2 regions of the Bacillus sp. 7894-2 genome follow, and region 1 is predicted to be linked to the other one. Evidence: riboswitches for the same ligand, from Rfam matches in the RefSeq annotation. Region 1 holds a riboswitch; the other holds the start of a gene.

Region 1 (9,528 bases):
TTTATCCATGTTGAGCCGATTTCGAGCCGTTTATGCGGGATTGAGATATCGAGAAACCAAGTAGCACCGACGATATTCCCTGTTTTTTTATGAACAATGACAAAAGCAAAATCGGTGCCCTGCTCACGTTTTTGTATCGCATCTTTTACATATTGAATGACCCGGCTTTTATCAGTTAAATCAACAGACATATGCTCCCATATGCGTTTATCCTGGGCTGCTTCATAAATTCCTTCAATATGCTCAAGTTCCATGGGAATTATCTGCACAACATTGTTTACTAAAATTTGCATGCTATCACTCTCCTTGAATCAATTAAAACCAAATTCTGGTATGATAAAAATAACCAAAATTGAATTTTAATATAATACCAGGGAATGATTCGATGGAATTTCAAATTTTGCTTTCGGAAAATGGGATAAAGTATAAAGAAATTTATGAACAAATTCGGCTGTCGATTTTAAATAAAAAATTGTCAGCTCATTCAAGACTTCCTGCAAAGCGGCGGCTGGCTGAACAATTGAACGTGAGCATCCTAACTGTTCAGATGGCTTATGAACAGTTGCTGAGTGAAGGGTACTGTTATTCAGCAGAACGCAGAGGCTATTTTGTTTCTGAAATTCAGGATGAATGGCACTATAGTCAGATTAATACAATGGAATTGGAGAAAAGAGTTCAGAATGAGTTTCTTATTAATTTTAAAAATGGGCAGGTCGATGCCTCCGCCTTCCCCTATAAACATTGGAGCCGGTTATACAGAAAAGAGCTTAATGAATCTAATGCCGGCAATGCACCGTGGCAGGGCGAATATTCTTTGCGTGCCCAAATTGCACTATACTTACAGCAAGCTAGAGGGCTGGCCTGCCAGCCGGAGCAAGTGTATATCTTCAGCGGATTTCAACAGCAGCTGCTAAATGTATGTTTGTTTTTTAAACGGAGCGCCACCGGAATAGAAGATCCAGGTTTTATTCGGGCTAAATCTATTTTTGAGCAATTACAGCTGCCATGTTATCCGATTTCTGTGGATGAGGAAGGATGCTGTGTGCCTGATGCTGATGAGCCTGTAAAATTATTATATACCACACCTGCTCATCAATACCCTACCGGTACAATTATGTCTATTGCCAGAAGGATTGAGCTGTTAAATTGGGCAATCAAACAGGACGCTTATATTATCGAGGATGACTATGATTCTGAATTCCGCTACAAAGGGGCACCAATCCCAGCATTGTCCCATCTGGATTCAACCGGGCGGGTACTGTACTTCGGCACCTTTTCAAAAACATTGCTGCCAACACTTCGGATCTGCTATATGGTTATGCCAGCAGCCCTGAAGCAGGACTTTGAAAAATTTAATGCTTATCAAAAGTCTACTGTTTCAAGAATCGATCAGAGAGCTGCTGCAAAATTTATGGAAGAAGGACTTTATACATCTCATATAGCAAAAATGAGAACGTTATATCGAGCCAAGCGGAGCTGTTTAATAGAAAGCCTGTCAAAACATTTAGGAGAACACTTTGACATAATTGGAGATACAGCGGGCTTGCATATCATCGTGACATTACCGGAAGGATTGGATGAATCCAAAGCAATTGAACTGGCAAAGTCTGCGGGAGTTGAAATCGATGCTGTTTCGCCTATGTATCAGCTTCACAAGCCTAACCATCATGTGATGCTCGGATATGGCGCACCCTCGATGGACGAGATTGAGAGAGGAGTCCAATTAATGGCTAATGCTTGGAAAAGTTATCTAAGCAAATAAGCAGGCCATATATTCAATCATTTAAAAGAGCGCTTATCTTACAGGATAACGCTCTTTTGCTGAAGCGGTAAACATGCGCATCTTTTCCTTAACAGCCACCAAAAATTCAAACATATTCATCCCCTGGATTTGCTGGAATTTGTACAAGTCTTGCTTATAGTACATATGAATATGCTTCCCGGTGATCCCCCTTTTTTCTTCAATGGAAGCTATATGGCTATACGCAAATTCTTCAACTAATTCCTTTTTTGTTTCTGATACCGGGATTCCATAGAATAGCAGTCTTTTGTTCGTTGCTGCAAATAAGCCTGCCTGCGGTGCTAAACAGTAATGTGCAACTAATGAACAGCTTAAACATTCGATAAGATTTTCATCCTCATGCATGACATGTTCAAACTGGTTTTTCAAAAGATTCATTGAAACGATCCCCCCGGTTCTAACGAAATCTATCAAACCGCAGTCTTCACTGCCAGTATCAGCCCAGTAGACCAATCCAATTCTGTAATGTCCAGGTCAGGTCTGTCCTGCAGTGTTTTCAGGAGTTTAGTGGCTTTGATTCTATATCCTTCAGGCAATTTCTGCTGCGGAAACACATCATGAATCACATAAAAACCGCCGATATTTAAATGATCCAGGGTTTTGTCAAGAAGCTCGAATTTCCCCGGCCACGTATCTGCAAAAATAAAATCGAACCCCTCCGACAGGTTTTGTATAAATGCTGCTCCGTCCTCACAGCAAAATGTGATTCTGCTGTCATTCGCGAGGTACTTTCTCGCGATCGATTGCACTGTCGGATCTATGTCCACGGTCGTAAGCTTACTGCCTTCATCCATCCCATCCATGATCCATGAAGCAGACGCTCCCGTACCTGTTCCCAGCTCCAAAAAGCTTCCTCCAGATTTAGAGGCTGCCAGCCCCTTCAGTAAAAATCCTGTTTTTATATCACATGACTGCCCGAAGCCGAGCACATCTGATTCCTGTAATATCCTCGAATATGCTTCCGGTACCTGTATAACGCCGTTTTCCATTTTGCCATTCCTCCTCTTTCTTCGTTCTAATCTAAACCAAGCTCAAATTATAAAAGAGCATCAAAAAAAGGCCTCTTTATAAGAGGCCTTTACTTATCAAAACGACCTCTTATCTCCCAGAGCGTCAACTCTGTTGGAATTAGCACCTTCCTGACATAATCAGGGGTTGCTGAGGCTTCGCAGGGCCAGTCCCTCCACCTCTCTGGATAAGAATTTGTATAAAATATATATTTTCAACCAAGTATTGCATAGTTTTTGTTAAATGGCAATATTTCATTCTTTTAATCTAATGAACAGCTTCCTCTCCCTGATAAATTCGAAACGCAGGTACAATCGTATCCGACACAATCTCTTTCCCTTTTTCCCGGATGAAATCCAATTTATAGTACGCATCAAACCTCTGGCTGATCTCTGTTTTCACCAATTCAGGCGGAGTGACGACGATGAATTGGAACTTCAGCTTATCGGCTACAGCGAAAATCGGGTCAAGCACATGGGCAGAAGCCGCTTGTCCAAACGGATTATCACAGACTAACGGAACCCAGCTTTGATCGGTTTCACTCTTAACAGAAAGAAGCATCATCATCATGACCATGCGGGCAGATAGCTTTTGACCGCCGCTGCCATCGGATTTTGTTTTTGAACCCTGGTTGATCGTCTGCCAGGTTGAATAATGCTCACGCTGCGGTTTTCCGTACATGAAGGCATTATCAGTACGCATGTTATAAACCAACAGTTCTGGGTAACGATTTCTGAGAGAGACAAATAAAATCTGCTCATCACTGATAAGCTGTTTAATTTCCTGATCAAGCTCCAGATTATTGTCATCAATCATCTCGAATCGCTTTGTAATTTTGTTAATGGCTGAAACAAAATGCTGTTTCAGTAAAGGTTCAACATCTTCCGCTTTTTTAGGCAGGATGTCTTCTTTGAGCTGGACAAGCGGGAAGGAACCCCATTCATTCTTCAGCTTCATTTTCGAAATCATCGAGCGAATCGCTTCTGAAATGCTCATCACCTTCATGCTCGCTCGGCTGGCCCAGAAGTTTTGCGCTTTTTCCGCCCGTTCTTTATCGCGTTCCAGCTGCTCTAAGCCGCTCTGTGAAAAGCGCTTCATGTTCTGAACGACACTTTGAATATGAGCATAATGCCTTGTATCCATATGATCAAGCGTAGTTAAGACTTCATTCTTAAAACGGATTTCCCAATCCTTGCCTTCAATAGCAAGCTTTAAATTTCTTAGTGACTGTTCAATCTTCGCATGCTTTTCTTGCCCTTTATCCTGAATAGCCTGATGTTTTTCACTCCAGGATAGGATGCTTTGCTTTCCTTGACTCTTTATTTTTGCTATATCCTCATCCGAAAAAGCTGCCGCTTCCTCTTTAAGAATGACGGATAAATGTAATTGATTGTTTTCAAACTCAGTTATGTTTTGTTCTGTCTCTTTTTTGTGCTCTTCCGTTTTCTTTATTTCTGCATTTGTCTGTTTGGTCTGGTCAGTAATTTCAACCGTCTTCACTTCCAGATCAAGGTCTTCCCATTCTTCAGGCTGCTTCTCATGCTTGGCCACTTTTTTAGAGGATTTTTTACGCTGATCCATTCCATGCTTTAAGGATGTTTCGGCAATGGTTACGGCCTTTTCCTGCTCACGCTCTTCTTTTTCTGCTGCTTTTGTTTCCTTTGCAGCTGTTTGAAGCATATTTTCCAAAATACTTATTGGTTCATCCGGTACAGAAGCATCTTTCCACTCTTCATTAAGAGCATGAAGTTTTTTCTCCAGCTTCTTTTGCTGCTTCTGTTCGGATTCTCGTGTCGCCTGAATCGCGAGCAGTTCACTGGCTTGTTCTTCTTTTGATTTTTGAAGCTGTTTAAGCTCCTCAATGCTGCCATTGATTTCTTCTAAAATATAGGGTGATAATCGCGGAACCTCCTCAGAAGCTTCTGTTTTCTCAGCGGCTGGAAAAGCAGCACCATCAATAAAGAAGCTGATCTTCTTAATATTCTGCTCGGCTGACAGCTTCCATTCCAGATAGGTCTGGCTCCACTTTTCCTGAAGATCAGCGATGGTCTGAAGCTCATTACCCAGCTCATTCTGAAGCTTTTCGAAAGCTTCTTTTTGTTTCTCTTTTTCCTGCTTTACCCGTTTATTTTCCTGATGCATTGACTTTTCACGGTTAAATTCCGCTAAGGTTTCGGCATCTTTAGATAATTTTTCAATCTTTTTCTTCGTCTTTTCCAGCTGTTCTCTAAGTCCCAGCTGCAGTTCTTTTTCTTTTTCCTCCTGCATTATGATAGCCTGCAATTCCGTTTTCCTCGAAAGCAGCACTTCCTTTTCCTGAAGCAGTACTTTTTCGATATCACCGGCAAGTTCATGGGAAAGGAATCGGTCGATTTCTTTTATAATACGGCGCAGTGCTGTTTCTGTTTTTTCTAACTCTGCAAGTGTATCTTTCTTTTCTTCTATCTGTTTCGCAATCTGAATTTTCCAGTTTGTGAACTGATTTTTATCCGTCAGCAGCTCCTTCTCCGTCCCAGTGATCATCACGAAGGCATTCTGCTGATTTTCGCCCGCCATTTCCTCCCGCATAAAAATCGGGACCGGACTTTTAAACACCCTTCCTCCAAGAACCTGCTTATTGATTTTTTCCCATTGCGGCCTGCTGACTACTAAGCCATACGGCAGAAGAGGATGAGAAAGCATGTGGCTCGCCATTTCATCCGGCTTTAGGGATTGAAGAAATTGGGATCCGTAAAATACATCGATCCCCGTCTTTTCATCAATCCATTCCTTCAGTTCCTTCACATCATTATTGGCAATCCAGAAATGCTCATCATTCAAGGCATAATCCAGCTGCGTTTCCCAGAGCGCTTTCTTTAACTCTTCCCCTTGCTCGCGATTTTGAACGAGTAGCTCTTCCACTTCAATGGCATATTTTGATAAAAGAGCATTTGTGAATGGAGCTGTGACACCTTGAAGAACACCTTGGAGCTGATCGAACAGCTTTGTTTCTTTTTGCTTCTGCTCTTCACTTTTCATTTTTAGCTCTTCACACTTTTCTTCTGAAAACTGAATGGATTGTGCGAGTGTACCATGGGAAGAAGCAAGCTGATTCTGCTTTTCATTTGATCTATTTTCTTTTGCCTGCAGATCTTCGAGTGCTGCTTCTTTGGTTTCTATCTGTTTATTTAGGTTTTCTACAAACCCAGTTAAATCATAGGTAATACGGTCACCGAATTCCTTGATAAGCTGTTCTTCTTTTGATTCAAATTCATGAATCTGGGTATAGAGAAAATCAATTTCCGTACGAAGCTGGGCAATCTCCTGGGTCTTTTGTTTATCCTGCTTAGACAGGTCTTTTGCTTTTTTCTTTAAAAACTTCTGATATCCGGAATATTGATGAACGGCTTCCCTAATGGAAGCAGCGGATTTCTCCCATTGCTGTGCCGCTTCTTTTTTGATTTCATCCATTCTTTGATTCACTTGCTCAAGGCCGCTGTTCTGCTCGAGCTTAGCAATCTGCTGGGAAAGCGCACCAATGCTTTGTTCACCTTCATGCCATTCTTTCAATAACAGCTGAAAAGAAAGCTCTTCTTTTCGCTCCTGCTTTTCCTTCACTGCTTCCTGCAGAACTATATGTTTCTTCTGCTCTTCCGCTAATTTCTTCTCCCAATCCAGCACTTCCCGGTGAGCTTTTGCATACTCAAGATTATCTTTCTGAAAACGCAGCTCCACTTGCCTGCCTGTTAATTTTTCGATTTCCTTTTCCAGCTCAATGAGTGTTTCTTCTTCCGTTTTCTTCAAATGCTCCAAAGCGCCAAGCAGCTGTCTTCCTGCCTTTATGCCGTCCTCCACAATTTCCTTATGCCCGACACCCTTAGCCAGGCTCTCTTCAAAAGGAAGAATATCTTCCAGGAACTCTTTATGTGCCTGCTCTCTTTTCAGCAAAACAGGGAGGTCCTTCGCGATGCTTGCCTGACTCTTAAAAATCTCCACCAGGTCGTTCTTCTGATGCTCCGTCCGGTGAAGAACCTGACTGACTGTAGGAATGATCCGCTTTTGGAACAGGGAATGATCATCTTCAGCGCCTTCAAAGAATTTTCCGACGCCGCCTTCATCCTTATTAATGTCCTTCATAATATCCCAATCTTTTCGGTTAATCCCATATGTATCAAGAATGCGGTAGTGTTTCTTGGTATCCCGGTAAACATCGTACCCATTCCATTTTAAATAATCCTTCAGGCCTTCTGTTTCAGCCATTTCTCCATCTTCATAGAGAGGAATATGGTCAAGTGATGCTTCTTCTTTTCGTTCAAACTCCCTTGTATAAAAAGTAATATTCGGGACAATTTTCGCTTCCTGTTCAAGAGGTTTGCTTTCTCCGCTCTCTTCATTCATTGAGATCCGCTGTTCTGCTGAAAACATTCCGCCCGTCACCAAATGCCTGCGGTCAGCCCCGTCTAACTCCCACTGTATGAGAACATGAAAGGTATAAGGAATAAACTGCTCTTTATTATTAAAAAAGAATTGCTGATAAAAGCGATTATTCTGCTTTCCCCATGCGGTACCCGGCTTAAGGATCTGAAATATGGTCTGCAGGAAAACACCTTTCCCTCCTCCATTCATCATGGAAATGAGGCCATTTGTAGAGGTTTCCTCATTATGAAAATTAAACGTGGTGTCCCTATACTGCTTTTGCATGCCATCATATTTCAGGCCGGCAATTCTAATTCGATGTATTTTCGGCATGCTGATCCTCCTCTGTTTTCATTAATTCCTTGAACATTTCATAACGGTCGTAGTCATGATACAGATATTCAATCCGTTCAAATAACTCCTGCTTTGGAATCGCCTTCGGTATATCCTCCCGATCCAGGATGACGATGAGTCCTTCTGTTTCCAAAAGACGCATAGCACTTGCAATCAAACCGATCCGCGTTCTGCGATTGGCTTTCCTGGCTCCGTAATCATCTGTGTCGACCTCCATGTATTTCCATGTCGTCACAACGTCTCTCATATCAATTTTTTCTTCTTCTCCGAAATCCGGCTTTGCTTTAAGCAGACTATCCCAATTCATGATGACATCATTCACTTGCCGTTCCAATGTATAAAAGCTGATCCCTTCGCGCTTCGTGCGGACCTTAGCCGCCTGATTGCGGTCGATGCCCGACAGGAATGCCATAATGACCACGCTCATCAGGTGAAAATGCTTTTTGGTTTCAACCTGTTTATGCCTGTCCTTCATATGTGTAAAATTCGTCGCAAAAACAGAGCCGGTCGGCTGTACAACGAGCTGAATCCTTTTCGGCGATTCAATGATAAAGGTCCCGGATTCGTCTGCCAGTAAAAGTACCGTCTGTCTTACATCAGGATCGAAATACGCCTGAAAGTGCTCGCTGTTTTCATCGATGACCTTGTCTTTTAATAGCGTGAAATAAACTGCTGATGCAGTCTTAATACTTTCTGCACTCATCATTTCTCCTCCTGAACAGAAATTTTAAACGGAGTAATTTTCATTTGATACCAGTGGAAAGGTTCCGCCCGATGATCAAACTCGGTATAAAGTTTCAATCCTTCAAACACCTGGAATTGCGGATACTCCTGCATGAGCTTATAAAGAAGAATTTCCCTCTCATCGCTCAGTGTCTCCTCCTTCCGGTGCAGCACCTGAACCTTCAGCGGCTTTTTATCAAACATCATCCATAAGTCAATCGTTTCTGATTCTTCAAACCATAAATCCTGTACCTCAAGCGGCAATGTCGTTAAATCAGCCAGAGAAAACTCTCCGTATGTCTGCAAATATTGAAACACATAGCTCCAGGCCTTGATGACAGAATCCCAGTTCGTTACCCGCTGATGGGTAATGCTTTCGTCTTCCGGTTCTTCCTCCATCGTCTCTGTGAGCTGCTTTTCATCAAATTCCTGTTCTCCCCAGATCCAATCCAAGGGCAAAATAAATTCATTCTTTGGCGAAAACAAAGGGCCCAGTATCTTCTCAACCTGATCGAAGGAAGATACCCCCTCCTTCATGAACCAGTTTTCATAAATATGCTCCCGAAACGAAACAAGGCTCGTTTCCCAAAACAGCGAAGGGTTTTCCGCTTTTAATTTCATTTCATAGGATATATTCTGAATCACAAGCTTGGCAAAACGATCATGCAATTGTCTTGTATGGCCGATCTTTTCCTGCAGGAGGATCAACTCTCTTTGAATGTGATCATCTTCCTCGTTTCTTCGTTTTGTCTTCTCAATCATACTGCTGATGGTACGGAAGTGATTTTTCTCTTCTTCAAATTGCTTCTCAATTTCCGCACGGTTATCAGCTCTTTGCATTTCTTCTTCCATCAATAAGATTTTGGGATTATTGATCATTTCTTTTTGAAAGGAGAATTCTCTTGCCATTAAGCGGTTGACCCGTGAAATGAGGTGATCGAGGTTTCGGGTAGCTTTGCGGAAATTACCGTTTTTAATCAGCTGCATACTGTAGAGCTGTTCAATGGTGATCGAGAATTCCTCCGCCATTTCCCTGCTCATGAAAATCATTTCCTGTGAGATATCTGTGAGCTTGTAAACAATCGATCCGCCCATCTCCAGGTTTGTATATAATTCATCCATTGTCACATAGCGGAAAACCTGCGTCTCCCATGACTGCCTGATTTCATCATAATAAAGGGCTTCAAACGGCCTGCTGTACTCTTCTTTTCCTTGATATAGAAGCCCGCTTGTAATTCGTTCAACCT
Region 2 (9,528 bases), on a different contig from region 1:
ATTCCTCAAATTACTGTTTACTCAGAAATTAAGAAGGAAAGAGGAAAAGAGGTAGGGTATCTGGAGATCACCTCCTTTTCCGAAGATACATCGAAAGAATTTGCGAAACAGCTGAGTGAAATGGAACAGGAAGGGATCGAGGGACTTGTTATCGATGTGCGCGGAAATCCCGGCGGCCTCCTGACCTCTGTTCAGGAAATCCTGAAGGAATTAGTTACGGCTGACAAACCCTATTTGCAGATTGAAAAGCGGAATGGGGAGAAAATGAGATATTTTTCCACACTAGAAAATCCAAAAAGCTATCCGATTGCCGTTCTTGTGGATAAAGGAAGTGCCTCTGCCTCGGAGATTCTGGCCGGCGCCCTGAAAGAAGCGGAGGATTATGCCATTATCGGTGAGAAATCATTTGGAAAAGGGACTGTTCAGCAGCCTGTTCCGATGGGGGACGGCAGTAATATCAAACTCACTTTATTTAAATGGCTGACTCCGGACGGAAACTGGATTCATAACAAAGGAATCAAGCCTACCCTTGAGGTGAAACAGCCGGACATCTATCAGACTCATCCTTTGCAGGTGGAGAAGCCTTTGGCAATCGATATGAATAATGAAATGGTGAAGAATGCACAGGGAATTCTGGCGGGTCTGGGATATGCTCCGGGCAGGACAGATGGCTATTTCAATGATTCCACTGAAGCAGCAGTGAAAGTCTTTCAGCAGCAAAAAGAGCTTGAAGCAACCGGCCGAATAGACAAAAAAACCGCAGCAGCGCTTGAACAGGCCGCCATCGAAGAAATGAAAAAAGAGCAGAACGATCTGCAGCTGCAGACGGCTTTGAGATATGTAGCCAAATAGTGACAGGCACCACCCGAATTTTGTCGAATGAAGCAGGAGGATTTTTCCTTCTGCTATTTTTTATTTAAAGCGAGATTGTAATAGGTTTTGTAAGGTGCTTTTGGTAGAATATAGAGTAATAGAGTTTTCTGTTGTTTACATAATTCATGAGAATTTAGAAATAGAGGCTGGTGGCAATTTTGATAGAAGAGTGGATTTTTGAGTTTCTTAAAGGAACGGGAAAGCTGCTGTTGAATCCGGTATTTTATTACCTGTTTTTTGTGGCAGCCTTTTTAGGTATTTCCCGTGTGAAGCGAGAGCGAAAGGACTTTTCGGTCCGTGCAGAAAATGCCTATTTTGAGTTGAGGCAGCTTCTTCCGCTGGGGATTCTGGCAGGTCTTGCCGTAAGCGTGGTAATGGTGGGAGCGGGAATAGTTCTGCCGTTGGAGACGATTGTGTTTACCGCGGCACTTACGTTTCTGTGGAGCTTAACGGCAAAAGTGAGATGGATGGCGCCAGTTTATACGCTGGGCTTTGCCTTTTTCGCCACAATGTTTGCTTTTGAACAGAAGTGGCCATTGCCGTCATTCGCCCAGTCGGCATCAGATGTTGACTCTTCCATCTTCCCATCCATCGCTGTTCTCCTTGCCCTTTTGGTGATTGCAGAAGGCTTCCTGATTATAAGAAACGGTAGGAAAGGTACATCTCCAAGGCTTGTAAAGAGTAAAAGGGGACAAACTATCGGCATACACGAGTCCAAAAGAATCTGGATGGTGCCTGTGTTTCTATTGATCCCGGGAGAGGCGCTGCAGATGCCGTTTGAGTGGTGGCCAATGCTGCCGATTGGCGGTGAAACGTATTCACTCATTCTTGTCCCGTTTTCAATCGGATTTCATCAGAGAATCCAAGGCACGCTTCCTAAAGAGGCAACAGCTCTGCTTGGACAAAGAATCAGCGTGTTTGGCATACTGTTATTGCTGATATCAGCTGCAGGCTACTGGTATCCGCTTGCTGCTGTGGGTGCAGCTGCACTTGCGATCATCGGGCGAGAATTCATCTCGCTACGCCAGAGAATGGCAGAGGATCAGGCGCCGTTTTACTTTTCCAAGCGCAATCAGGGAATCATGGTACTCGGGGTAGTTCCTGATTCACCAGCTGATAAAATGTTTCTTGGAGTGGGAGAGGTTGTTACAAAAGTCAATGGCGTAAAAATCCATGATGAGAAAGGCTTCTACGAGGCTCTGCAAAAGAACGGAGCTCATTGCAAGCTCGAGGTCTTTGATGTGAACGGGCAGGTTCGTTTCGTTCAGCGTGCTCTCTATGAAGGTGACCATCATGAACTGGGGCTGCTGTTTGTGCAGGATGAGAAGAAATGGGATAGTGAAGCGGTTTAATTTAAAAATTAAATTGTTACATAAATACACGGAATGATTTCAAAAGCTTGGGGAAAGTTTCCAGTAAAGAATGGAGTTTTGTTTAAACGAAAAACTTCATCCTTTTTATATCGAATTTTGATTTAAGGTACATTGAGCTAAACAAACGTTAATTGATATAAGGCTGCCAAATTAGGTGTCCTTGTCTTATTAAAAAGGTCAGGTTTCTACAGATATACGTTAGAAAAAAACAATGGTATGAATAACAGATTGGAAGGGAGAATGAAAGGATTGTTATAATCATCAGCAACCCAACAGGCAGAAAGTTGAATGCATCCGGTCACATTATTCCGGTATCATGATTTTGTAGTGTGTGAAGGTGAGGATTGCTGGTGTTAAAAAGTTTCATTAATTTATGGCAAAGAATAGAGAGCTGCTGAGCGGCTCTTTTCATTTTGGGCTCTGTTAAATTTTTTTATGAATAGCTCGCTCAGCAGTTTTGAGAATGTCTATAACTGCACTCTGAATGAGAAGAATATCACTAAGAATTTGATTTTTTATTCTTGAATTATTACAGCGCTGCATTTCAACTGTCAGCAGATTGAGTTCTTTCTTAAAAATGTCTAATGTGGTCATATGTCTGTTCACTCCTGGAATTTATATAGTTCTTTATACCCTGTTTTATGGGAGTTATAAACCAAAAAATGTTATTTTTTTAATTGATATTCCCTGCTGTGGAAATTTGATAGTCCAGAAGAAATCTCTCATCTTTTCCGAAACCTTTTCCATCCCTATTCGTAAAAGAAGTAGCATCTTCGTAGGAGTAAACAAGCGAATATGGTATTCTTTATTTAATCTATTCATAGAAAAAGGTGACAATGTGGCAAAGAAAAAACTGCATTACTGGACTTTGCAATTACTGATAATTTTAACAATCATCTATGTATCAACAAAAATTTCTTTTCTGTTTATACCGGTCGGCATCTTTGTATCTACTCTGTTTTTTCCAATCATTATAACGGGATTTCTGTATTTCTTATTGAACCCGCTGGTCAGATTGCTGCAGCGCTATAAGGTGCCAAGAACGGCAGCTATTCTAATCATTTATGCAGCTGTTATCGGTTTAGTGACGCTTGTGATTGGCAACATTGCACCGCTTATCAGCAGACAGGTTACTGAATTATTCAATGATCTGCCGGGATATGCGAAAACGACAAGAGACTTTGTTAATTCAATGTCTAACACAGAAGAGTTTAAGTGGTTTTTGGCACAGGACTACATTTCAATACAAGAAATTGAAGCCCGCATTATGGATTATGCGAATACGCTCCCAAGCCGTTTGACACAGGGAGTAGCCGGCATTGTCAGCCTGGTCACGAATATTGCAATCACGATTGTAACGGTGCCATTCCTGTTGTTTTATATGTTCAAAGATGGCGATAAGTTTCCTGCCGCCGTTTCGAAGTTTCTTCCTGTTGCTTACAGAGAAGAAGGGGTTAAAACCCTTAAGGAAACAGGCGAAACCCTTTCTTCTTACATTCAGGGGCAGATTACTGTGGCGCTGTTTGTAGGGACACTATCATTTATCGGTTATTTAATCATTGATCTGCCTTATGCACTTGTTATGGCGCTGATTGTGGCCATCACTAATATCATTCCTTATGTCGGACCATTTCTTGGCGGTGCACCTGCCGTAATCGTCGCACTTTTTGACTCGCCGACTAAGGCCCTTCTGGTTGTCGTAGTCATCGTGATTGCCCAGCAGGTTGAAGGGAACGTGCTGTCGCCGCTGATTCTCGGCAAAACCTTAAACACACATCCGGCCACCATCATTATCCTATTGCTGGTTGCAGGCAATCTTGCCGGAATTCTTGGCATGATTCTGGCGATTCCTACTTATGCTGTGACCAAAACGATTGTTTTAAATACAATAAGGTTTTTAAGGGCGAGGAAAGCAGCTCGGCTCGAGGAGACGGTTACGTGAAGATGGGGAAGCTCCTTTTCTGAAAGGGGCTTTTTGCTGTATTTGCATGTAAAGTAATAATGAAAATAAAACGAAAGCAGGGATCCCCATGTGTCTAATCCTTTTCGCATACAAGGTTCATCCGAAATATAAGCTCATTGCTGCAGCCAATCGCGACGAATTTTACGAGCGTCCGACTGCACCTGCACATTTTTGGGAGGACCACCCCCACATTCTTGCTGGCCGAGATCTAAGGAAGATGGGGACTTGGATGGGTGTTACTAAGAATGGACGATTTGCAGCTCTGACAAATTACCGCGACCCGAATGAAGTGACAGAAGGCAAGATGTCGAGAGGAGATTTGGTGGCGGATTTTTTGAAGGGCAGTGCTTCGCCTGCTGACTTTATGAACAGAGCATCTGAACATCGCAGCAGTTATCCCGGCTACAATCTGCTGGCGGGCAATTTGGATGAGCTCTTTTATTATTCGAACGTGGAGGATCGAATAGAGCAGCTTCAGCCAGGGATGTACGGGGTCAGCAACCATGTGCTGGATACCGAGTGGCCGAAGGTAAAAAAAGGGAAGGAGGGCTTATCTGCTCTCTTAGATAATGCAGAGGGAAACTTAACAGAAGAACTGTTCACACTTCTCCGGAATGCAGACCCTGCCCCGGATGATAGGCTTCCGAAAACAGGAGTTTCTCTTGAATGGGAAAGAATTCTGTCTCCTTTATTTATCAAAAGCGATGGCTATGGAACCAGGAGTTCAACAGTGCTGCTGATGTCAGAGGATGAAATTTTTTATAAGGAAAGGGTTCATAATGGGGATGAGACGCAGGAACAGGAATTTATCCTTCAAAAATAAGAAGCCAGCTCAGGCATCTGGCTTCTTTTTTCAGGCAAACGGCAAAGTAATCTGCACCGTTGTGCCTTCATTTTCCCTGCTGTCGATGTAAAGGTTTCCTCCGTGGTTTTTAATGATTTTTTTGCAGATCATGATGCCAAGGCCTGTCCCTTTTTCTTTTGTGCTGTAAAACGGCTCTCCCAGTTTGGCGAGGCGTTCTTCCGGTATGCCGATTCCTTCATCCTCGACAGTGATGATGACAGAGTGGTCCTCCTGGCGGATATCGACGTTTATTTTGCCGCCCATTGGCATGGCTTCCATTGAGTTCTTAATGATGTTTATCAGCACCTGTTTAATTTTATCTTTTTCACATTTTACAAAGAATTCTCCGGGCGACTGAGTTAATTCGATCAGAATATTTTCCATGACTGCCTGGCTGTTCAATAGAGTAATCACACTTTTTACTACGTTTGTCAGGCATGTTTCTTCTATTTCGGTTATTTGAGGTTTAGCAAGAACGAGCAGGTCATTGACGATGCCTTCAATACGTTCCAGCTCATTTAGAATGACTTCTGCGAAATTGTCTTTATGTTCTTCGTATAATAACTGTGTAAAGCCTTTTATGGCTGTGAGCGGGTTGCGGATTTCATGGGCAATGCCTGCTGCAAGCTGACCTACCACGGAAAGCTTTTCAGCATTCTGCAGCTTTTCTTCTGTCTTCTTTTGTCCGGTTACATCTTTGATAATGATCTGGTAGACCTTTCTGTTCTTGAAAGTGGTTGGAATCAGCTGGACTTCGGCTTTTCTTATTTGTCCGTCAGTCCGGATCAGATTAAGCTCAAAATTCACGCTCAGCTTTGTTTGCAGAAATTCATCGAGGGTGGAATGTTCTGAAGGAGGAATGTAGTCGTGGAGGGAGGTGCCGATCATCTCTTTGATGCTCGTGTACCCGAAGAGCTTCTTCCCTTCATTATTGATATAGGTCCAAATCCCCTTTTGAGTCACCATTCCGATCGTATCCTTGGAGTACTCCACCAGAAAACGGTACTTCTCCTGTGTTTCAAGAATTTCCTCTTCCATGATAATTCTCTGAGTCATATCCCGAATGATGCACATCATTTCTTTATCGTCATTAATGACTGAAAAATTGGCTTCCAGCCACAAATAATGTCCTTCCTTATGCCTGAAACGGAAAGTCACCCGATTATGCGGAAGCTGGTCGAGCTCGGCCAGTGCATCTCTTAGAAGATCCCGGTCATTTGGATGGCAGTATGTGTAAAGGCTGCTCCGGTGAAAATCCTGCGGTGAATACCCCAGTGTCGGCAGGCAGGAAGGGGAGACATATAAAGCAATGCCTTCTTTTGTCACTCTTGCAATCACGTCACTGGAATGCTGAATGGCCAGCTGCAGATTCCTCGCTTCGACTTTGTCCGCGCATAAATCTGCCGGATTCTCGGTCATAATCATTTTGTCCCTCCTTTTTATGAAAAATGACACTTTTCCATTATTATACATGAGTCAGGGTATTAGACACATAGGATTTAACTATCATTTTTTAACCAAATGAAAATATTTAAAAAATTATATTGACTTCCTTTTCTTTAAGATGGTAAAGTAATAAACATATTAAAACCGCATATGAAAAATCTTCTTATCAAGAGAGGTTGAGGGACTGGCCCTATGACACCTCGGCAGCGGACAAAAGTGTACCGTGCCAAATCCAGCAAGCATTGCTTGAAAGATAAGAAGAGGACCATTGATAAATGCTGCCCTCTTCTTTCTTTAGAAGAGGGTTTTTGTTTTATGCGGAAAAATACATCAAGATTCTATTCATAAACATATGAATAATTCTTATCAAGAGAAGCAGAGGGACCTGGCCCAATGAAGCTTCGGCAGCAGGCAGACCGCACTGTGCCAAATCCAGCAGGCAAAAAGCCTGAAAGATAAGGAGGGGACTTTTAAAAAACCTCTTCTGATGGAAGGGGTAAATTTCAGGGCATAATTCTTAGTTTTCATATAGGAATAGTTGTTTAAAAAGCGGTGACAGGTACCTATACCAGTTTATCAAATTGGTATAGGTACCTGTCACACCAGAGGAGAGATGCAACATGATAGAGTTTCAAAATTTAAAGAAGGTCTATGAAAGCGGAGGTCAGCAGGTAGCTGCTCTGGATGGAATAGATTTAAGGATTAACAAGGGTGAGATTTTCGGAGTGATTGGCTTCAGTGGTGCGGGAAAGAGCTCTTTGATCCGCTGTGTCAATTGGCTGGAGAAGCCGACTTCAGGGAAGGTCATTGTCAACGGGCATGATTTGACGGCTTTATCTGTAAAAGAAATTCGTGAAGTGAAAAGAAACATCGGGATGGTCTTTCAGCACTTTAACCTTCTAAACTCGAAAACCGTGTTTGCTAATGTGGCGATGCCGCTTACACTGGCTAAGATCCCTAAGGATGAAATAAAAAAGCGTGTCCATGAACTATTAGAATTCGTGGGGCTTGCCGACAAGGCGAACAGTTATCCGGATCAGCTGTCAGGCGGGCAAAAGCAGCGGATCGGAATTGCCAGGGCGCTGGCAACCCAGCCTTCCATTCTATTATGTGATGAAGCAACTTCAGCTCTGGATCCGCAGACCACCAGCTCGATCCTGCAGCTGCTGAAAAAAATAAATAAAGAATACAACATTACCATTCTGATCATTACCCATGAAATGTCTGTTATCAGGGAGATCTGTGATCGTGTCGCTGTCATTGAGGCAGGAAAAATTATTGAAGAAGGAACCGTCTTCAATGTCTTTTCCTCACCAAAAACTCCAACAGCGAAAAACTTTGTCAGCACGGTTATGAATGATCAAATACCTGACTCCATTAAGCAAGTAATTGAAAAACAGCAGGGGCTTCAAAAGGTATTCAGAATCAACTTTGTCGGAAACTCTGCCGGGCAGCCGCTGCTTTCGCAAGTTGCCAAAAAGTTTAGTATCGATTTCAACGTCCTGTTTGGAAATATTACTGAACTACAGGGAACACCATTTGGCAACCTAATTGTCGAGTTTCAGGGTCCGGACAGTGAAATCAGGCGTGCTATTCAGTACATCAGCCAGGAAAAAGTTTCAATAAAGGAAGTGACATCACGTGCTAGTTAATCAGGAAAAAATCATCGAAGCCTTAATTGAAACAATCCAAATGGTGGCATTCTCATTACTGTTTTCAGCTCTTATCGGACTGCCGCTTGGCATATTGCTTGTCGTGACAAGGAAAGGGCATCTGCTGGAAAACACCGTTGTTTTTAACATCATAAACAGCATTATTAATATTTTTAGATCAGTCCCATTCATCATTTTAATGGTAGCCATCATCCCTATCACCCGGATGATTGTCGGAACATCGATTGGAACTGCTGCAGCCGTAGTGCCGCTCGTCTTTTATGCAGGACCCTACATAGCGAGATTAATAGAGAATTCATTGCTTGAGGTTGATCCGGGAGTCATTGAAGCGGCAGAAGCAATGGGAGCGACGCCGGGACAGATTATCCTTAAATTCCTGATTCCGGAAGCACTCAGTTCGCTGGTATTAGGTTTCACCATTGCCACAATCGGTCTGGTCGGAGCATCAGCCATGGCCGGGGCAGTCGGAGGCGGAGGCCTAGGTGACCTTGCCATTACATATGGCTATCAGCGATTTGATACAACCGTCATGCTGATTACCGTTGCAATCTTAGTGGTCATGGTTCAAGGCCTGCAGTCATTCGGAAATATCTTATCCAAAAAAATCAGAAGAAGATAACTTAGGAGGAAACACATCATGAAAAAACTGTTTTTATCATTCATTATTTTAGCATTGGCTGTGTTCATTGCGGCATGCTCAAGCACAACTGGCGGGGAAGAAACTAAGAAGGTTAAATTGGGTGTCAGCGGATCAGATACACGCATCTGGGACTTTATTGCAGAAAAAGCTGAAAAGGAAGGCATTGAAATTGAGGTTGTGACATTCTCAGATTATGTACAGCCAAATGTCGCCCTCGCAGAAGATGATCTTGACGTGAATGCATTCCAGACAGTCGCTTATTTCGACACTTTTATTAAAGAGCATAATATGGATCTTACACCGATTGCGACAACTGTTTTAGCACCAATGGGTCTTTATTCTGAGAAAGTAAAATCTGTAGAAGACATTCCGGAAGGCGGCAAGATCGCCATTCCAAATGATGCTTCAAATGGCGGTAGAGCCCTTCTTTTACTGGAGGAATCTGGCCTGATCAAATTATCCGAGGACTATGACGGAAATCTGGACTTGAATAAAATCGTTGAAAACAAGAAGAACCTTGAATTTGTAGAAATGGTATCAGCGCAGACGCCGCGTGCCCTTCCGGATGTCTCGGCTTCAGTCATCAATAACGGAATTGCCGTAGACGCCGGCTTTAAGCCAACTAAGGATTCAGTGTTTATTGAAAGCGAAACCGCTACACCTTATGTAAATATCATTGCTGTCAGAACAGAAGACAAGGATAACAAAACGCTTAA

Evidence for each region. Region 1 has a riboswitch for S-adenosylmethionine ahead of CHI10_RS01260 (O-methyltransferase). Riboswitches for the same ligand answer to the same signal wherever they lie in the genome.
Region 2: linked by a shared signal. The riboswitch ahead of CHI10_RS06340 (methionine ABC transporter ATP-binding protein) and the one ahead of CHI10_RS01260 (O-methyltransferase) in region 1 are both predicted to bind S-adenosylmethionine.

Annotation. Positions count from the first base shown of each region.
Region 1 covers NZ_NPDG01000005.1:2,836-12,363, reverse strand. The annotation lists gene CHI10_RS01275 (GNAT family N-acetyltransferase) at 1-293, opposite strand, end outside; gene pdxR (MocR-like pyridoxine biosynthesis transcription factor PdxR) at 386-1,762, shown strand; gene CHI10_RS01265 (PH domain-containing protein) at 1,796-2,179, opposite strand; gene CHI10_RS01260 (O-methyltransferase) at 2,212-2,790, opposite strand; SAM riboswitch class I at 2,897-3,003, opposite strand; gene CHI10_RS01255 (hypothetical protein) at 3,077-7,537, opposite strand; gene CHI10_RS01250 (DUF6063 family protein) at 7,515-8,261, opposite strand; gene CHI10_RS01245 (hypothetical protein) at 8,261-9,528, opposite strand, start outside.
Region 2 covers NZ_NPDG01000035.1:33,071-42,598, forward strand. The annotation lists gene CHI10_RS06315 (S41 family peptidase) at 1-852, shown strand, start outside; gene CHI10_RS06320 (PDZ domain-containing protein) at 1,032-2,225, shown strand; gene CHI10_RS22245 (hypothetical protein) at 2,670-2,840, opposite strand; gene CHI10_RS06325 (AI-2E family transporter) at 3,085-4,188, shown strand; gene CHI10_RS06330 (NRDE family protein) at 4,277-5,032, shown strand; gene CHI10_RS06335 (PAS domain-containing sensor histidine kinase) at 5,063-6,478, opposite strand; SAM riboswitch class I at 6,660-6,759, shown strand; SAM riboswitch class I at 6,860-6,961, shown strand; gene CHI10_RS06340 (methionine ABC transporter ATP-binding protein) at 7,120-8,151, shown strand; gene CHI10_RS06345 (methionine ABC transporter permease) at 8,141-8,791, shown strand; gene CHI10_RS06350 (MetQ/NlpA family ABC transporter substrate-binding protein) at 8,810-9,528, shown strand, end outside.